Luteolibacter sp. Y139: one gene and its partner. The main gene of each other region encodes a partner of the protein of the gene in region 2 in a complex. Links are inferred from orthologs where the notes say so. Each region holds a gene or a part of one and is shown on either strand. Other genes may lie near its edges.

Region 1 (2,908 bases), on a different replicon or contig from region 2:
CCCACGGATGAATGATCAGGAAAGACGCATTCGCAACAATCGCCTTCTCCGCATTCGGCACATCCCCGAACCACGCCAGCGGCGTCCGGCGCTCATCCACCAATGTCGGCGTCGCCGGAGAAATCAAAGCCACATCCTCCGCCGCCAACCAAGCATGCGGATGCGTCCGCAAACCCTCCACCGCGAAAGCAGCATGATGATCTCGGAGCAGAATGTTCCCGATCGGAAAGTCCTCGATGTCGCGGGTGGTGAAGAGAGGCATGACGACTTGATACTTAAATCACGGAGCAATCGGAATACACGGAAGTAAGGAGGAACTGGGAAACACGATCAGCGCATAGTTCCTTGGCGAGAAGTGGATCTAGTCTTCATCTTCAAGCCATAGGATTCCCGACCGCCATGAATCGATCGCGATGACGCCTCCGTCAAAGGTTGCGTCAGTCGCTGGAGACCATTCTGGACCAAACGACGTGCTACTGTGTTTGGAGCGAATCCACCCCATTTCCCAATTGCCATTGGTAAAGAAGCGGCTCTCAGATGAAAAGGACGCGAGGAACTCGTCCACACCCGTCCTAACCACCGACTCTTCAAGCCTGGGTGACGAGAAGGCCATGTCCTTTCGAAGCAATTCCAAAAGGATGCTCTCGGCAACCGTTCTGCTCACTTCACGCCAAGCCTCGCCCAACGCCTTAATTCCAAAAGCCATACCCGCGGAATCAGGGCTGGCGTGGATCTCGGACGAAACGACCAGTCGAAACCCGAACGCGATGGGATCAGCCCTATGGAGCTCTAGGAGGTTCACTTGGTGCGCATAAGCCAATTGGAATCTTCCGTGTATTCCGTGCCTTCCGTGGTTCCTTGTCACGCCGCCACCCCAATGTCCTCCTTCACCGCCTTCGTGAACTTCTCGATCCACTCCTGCACGGTCTCGGCATCCCGATGCTCCACCAAAATGCGAATCTTGTTCTCGGTCCCCGAGTAGCGGATCAACTGACGCCCCGCATCACCGAAAGCAGCATCCGCCTCCCTCATCAGCTTCTGCAAGCCAGCCAGCTCACCCAGCGGCGGCTTCGCCGCCACCTTCAGATTCACCAACTCCTGCGGGAACTCGCGCATGCACGCAGCCAGCTCCGCAAGCGTCGCCTTCTTCTCCTTCATCACGCGCAACACCTGCAGCGCGCTCAGTATCCCATCACCCGTGGTCGCATGATCCGCAAAGATCAAATGCCCCGAATTCTCCCCACCAAACGATCCACCCTTCTCCCGCAGCGCCTCGATCACATTGCGGTCACCCACCGGCGTCGTCAGCACCTCGATCCCCGCACGACGCATCGCCTCGTGCAGCCCCAGATTGCTCATCACCGTGCAAGCCATGCGACTCCCGCGAAGCTTCCCCTGCTCATGCAACGAAAGCGCCGCAAGCGCGAGAATGCGGTCCCCTGAAACCGGCGTCCCAGTCGCATCGGTGAAGATCACGCGGTCCGCATCCCCATCAAAGGAAATGCCAAGATCAGCCCCATGCTGCCGCACCAACCCGCCAGCCGTCTCCGGATAAAGCGCCCCGCACTTATCATTGATGTTGATCCCATCCGGCTCGCACCCGTGCTTGATCACCTCCGCCCCGAGTTCCTTGAAAATCAGCGGCGCGATGAAATACGCCGCACCATGCCCGCAATCGACCACGATTTTCAGTCCATGCAGCGAGATATTGTCCGCCGTATGCTTCGCGAACTCGATATACCGCCCGCGCGCATCATCGATACGATACGCCTTCCCAATCTTCTCCGGCGACATCGGCCGCGGCTCCGGCTCATCGCCAAGGATGTGCCGCTCAATGATCTCCTCCAGCGCGTCCGAGAGCTTGTAACCATCCGGCCCGAAAATCTTCAGCCCATTGTCCTCATACGGATTGTGCGAAGCCGTCAGCATGATCCCCGCCGCCGCACCCATCGACTTCGTCAAATGAGCGATCGCCGGCGTCGGCAGCGGCCCCGGCAGCAGCACATCCATCCCCATCGAGACCAGCCCGGCCGTCAGCGCCGTCTCCAGCATGTAGCCGGAAATCCGCGTGTCCTTGCCGATCACCACCCGGTTCCGATTATGCCCGGACGAACGCAGCACCTGCGCCACCGCCTTGCCTGCACGGAGGGCCACTTCAGGGGTGATCGGGAACTCGTTCGCCTTGCCGCGAATGCCATCGGTGCCGAAAAGCTTCATGTGCGGAGAGGGTGCCCCGTTTGGCACGGAATGAAAGCTTCGGGTGCGGCAACCCGGGATTTCCGGGTAAATTCACGACACGAACCGCAGGATTTCAAAAGTTAGACCCGCTTTTGTAAAAAACCCGCGCCCCCGTCGCTCCTGTCCCGTCCATGAACCCCGTTCGATCCGCCCATGAGCGGCGTTTGACGAACCCGCCACGTCGGTATGTTTCTCCCACGCGGACACTTTTTGATCTCGCCTCCCGCACCGTTCCGACCTACCCCGCCCCCGCCATGAGCGCCACGCAACTCGATCAACTCAAGCAGTTCACCACCGTCGTCGCCGACACCGGCGATTTCGAGTCGATGAAGGCCTACAAGCCTCAGGACGCGACCACCAATCCCTCGCTGATCCTCCAGGCCGCCGCCAAGCCGGAATACAAGCCTCTCGTCGAGAAAGCCGTGGCCGAGCACAAAGGCTCCTCCCTCACCGGCGACGCCCTCATCGAGTCCATCCTCGATCGCATCCTCATCCTCTTCGGCCTCGAAATCCTCAAGATCGTCCCCGGCCGCGTCTCGACCGAAGTCGACGCCCGCCTCTCCTTCGATACCGAAGGCACCCTCGCCAAGGCCCGCCACCTCATCGACGCCTACGCCAAGGAAGGCATCGCCAAGGAGCGCATCCTCATCAAGATCGCCTCCACTTGGGA
Region 2 (2,837 bases):
GGCGGGGGCTGACATCGTGAATGACGTGAGTGGCCTGACCGGGGATCCGGAGATGGCTCCGCTGTGCGTGAAAACCGGCTGTGGGGTGGTGGTGATGCACATGCAGGGCGATCCGCGGACGATGCAGGTGGCCCCCCACTACGATGACGTGGTGGCGGAGGTGCGGGCGTTTTTCGAGGAGCGACTGGCGGCGCTGATTGCTGCGGGGCTTGATCCAGAAACGATCTGCTTCGATCCGGGAATCGGCTTCGGGAAGACGGTGGAGCACAATCTGGCGCTGCTGCGGGCCTTGCCGGAGCTGGGGGCCGGAGGGCGTCCGGTGCTGCTCGGGGTGTCGAGGAAGTCCTTTATCGGGCGAGTTCTCGGGAGTGCCGACCTAGCGGACCGGTCGTGGCCGACGGTGGCGATCACGGCGTGGGCGCGGGAGGCGGGTGTGATGATCCACCGGGTCCACGAGGTGCTGCCGAACGTGCAGGCGCTGCGGATGACCGAGGCGATCCTGCATCGTGGAATCCCCCATTCTCCGGATGAATGATTTGGTGAATGGTTTCGTCCAATCCCGCGAACGAACTCATGAAAGCGATCACGCTCAAAGCCACCGCCCTGATTCTCGCCTGTGCCGGGACTTCCTGCATGACCACCTACGACGCCTATGGCCGGCCGGTGCAGACGGTCGATCCCGGTGCCGCGACGGCCATGGCAGTCGGAGCCGCCGCCGTGGGCTATGCCATCGGCGAGCACAATGACCACCACCACTACCATGGCGGCTACTACGGCCCTTATTACGGGCCGGGCTGCTGGTGAACCGGCACTGATTTCCCCTCGCGGGGAAAAGCAAATGACAGTGGGGTGCGCCCCGGCGTAGTATCCCGACCGGGATGGTGTGGGACTTTGTCAGGCTACATTGGCGCGACGGGATCGAAATTTTGATCCTGGCGATCGCCATCTATCAGATTTTCCGGGCCTTCCGGGCGACCCGAGGGGCGCGGATTCTGGTGGGACTCGTGGTCATTCTGGTGGCGATCACCTTGCTGCTGCGGCTGTTCGAGTTCGCGGTGATTTCGTGGTTGGTGACGCGGGCGGCGATCTTGCTGGTCTTCGCGGTGCCGATCATTTTCCAGCCGGAGCTGCGCAATGCGCTGGCGAAGCTGGGGAGCAGCCGGCTGTTCTCGTTCTCAAACAAGAGCCAGCTCGACTTCCTGGAGATCTTCGAGGACTCGGTGGTGGCGCTGTCAAAGAAGCGCATCGGGGCTCTGTTTGCCATCCAGCGGGACATCGCGCTGAAGCCGTATGAGGAGACGGGCGTGATGCTGAATGCGGACTTCTCGCCGGAGCTTTCGATGACGGTGTTTTTCCCGAAGACGCCGCTGCATGACGGCGGGATGGTGATTTCGAACAAGAAGGTGACGGCCGCGGCATGCGTGTTTCCGGTGAGCCAGCGCGAATTGGCGGACCGCTCGATCGGCCTGCGTCACCGTGCCGCGATCGGGGTGTCGGAGGAGAGCGACTGCGTGGCGATCATCGTCAGCGAGGAAACCGGCTCGATTTCCATCTGCATGGACGGGCACTTGGAGCGGAATCTGGGCGAGGAGAAGTTCCGTTCGCGGATGGCGGAGATCTTCCTCGCGACCGACAACAATCATGAGAAAGGCGTTTCGAAAGAACCTGATCCCCAAGATCGTGTCGCTGCTGCTGGCGACCGCGATCTGGTTTCTGATTAGGGAGCACCTGCGGGAACAGGGTGAGCTGTTCGGTCCGGGCGACAAGCCGCCGCGGGCTTTGCTGGTGCCTGAGGAGGATCCGCCTTGACCGTGTCGCCGCGGGGGGGCACCGCTGCGGCGTGAGCTACTTTGTCACCGGCACTGATACCGGCGCGGGCAAGACCCGTTTCTCCTCTCTTCTGGTCGCGGCGCTGCGTGCGGAAGGCATCGATGCGGCGGGCTTCAAGCCGGTGTGCTGTGGTGATCGCGATGATGCGGTGCAGCTGGCGGCTGCGTCGGGTGGCTTGGAACCGGAGCAGGTGAATCCGGTGTGGCTGAAGGCGGCGGTGGCTCCGCTGGTGGCAGGGATGCTGGAGAACCGGCCGGTGGATCCGATCGCACTGTTGATGGCGACGAGGGATTTCATTGCGAGTCACGCGGAGGTGGTTGTCGAAGGTGTGGGTGGGTGGCGCGTTCCGCTGGCCGAGGGGTATGACATGGCGGACTTCGCGACGGATCTGGGGTTGCCGGTGATTGTGGTGGTGGGCAATCGGCTTGGAGCGCTGAACCACACGCTGCTGACGGTGGATGCGATTCGTGCGCGTGGGTTGGAGATCGCGGGGCTGGTGATCAATCACCTAGCGGATGAGCTGGATACGGCGGCGATCACGAACAAGGGGATCATTGAGCAGCTGACGGGTTTGCCGATCCTGGCGGAGATCATCCATGGGCAGGACTTCCTGGAGGTGGAGCCTTTCCTTGGATCTTGAGGGGTTAAGTTTCACCCGATGCCGCGCGAGTGCGCCGCCCCTACCGGGGCGGGTGAGCTTTTGATCCGCATCCGGTGGCTCACGCCACCGGCTAAGTTCCGAGGTCCCTTCGGGACATTGGAGATCGCTTAGGAACTTTGGTGGATCACTTCGAGGGGAAAAGAAAACGCCGTTCCCTCGGTGGAAGGAACGGCGTTGGAAAACGGGAGGGCAGGCCGTATTAGCGGCGGATGCCGGTTTGTTGCGTAGAGCCGGAGTTCACGGGGAACGAGATGGCAGAAGGGACGGACATGGCTTTATTTGGTTCGAGGTCTTACGAGGTCGTGATCTGGAAGTGGTGCTCCCAACGGGTGACGCCAACGTAACC

The links. Proteins that work in one complex are often made in the same cells at the same time.
Region 1: the proteins of cdaA (region 2) and glmM are in contact, whole or in part, in a crystal structure (PDB 7OJS), measured with the Bacillus subtilis proteins. The link is inferred for Luteolibacter sp. Y139 from one-to-one orthologs.

The regions. Positions count from the first base shown.
Region 1 is NZ_JBBUKT010000007.1:367,889-370,796, reverse strand. The notes cover bases 40-2,908. They hold glmM (phosphoglucosamine mutase), read right to left. Parts: upstream 2,218-2,908; coding sequence 862-2,217; downstream 40-861. Other genes in these bases: tal (transaldolase), read left to right, coding at 2,493-2,908; WKV53_RS18720 (DapH/DapD/GlmU-related protein), read right to left, coding at 40-262. In the rest of the region: more of WKV53_RS18720, read right to left, coding at 1-39. UniProt on the Bacillus subtilis protein: Catalyzes the conversion of glucosamine-6-phosphate to glucosamine-1-phosphate. Glucosamine-1-phosphate is used for cell wall biosynthesis.
Region 2 is NZ_JBBUKT010000001.1:65,169-68,005, reverse strand. What follows is about bases 2-2,799. They hold cdaA (diadenylate cyclase CdaA), read left to right. Parts: upstream 2-878; coding sequence 879-1,721; downstream 1,722-2,799. Other genes in these bases: bioD (dethiobiotin synthase), read left to right, coding at 1,841-2,470; WKV53_RS00300 (hypothetical protein), read left to right, coding at 574-804; folP (dihydropteroate synthase), read left to right, coding at 2-535. Also shown: more of folP, read left to right, coding at 1-1. UniProt on the Bacillus subtilis protein: One of 3 paralogous diadenylate cyclases (DAC) in this bacteria, catalyzing the condensation of 2 ATP molecules into cyclic di-AMP (c-di-AMP). Upon expression in E.coli leads to c-di-AMP synthesis.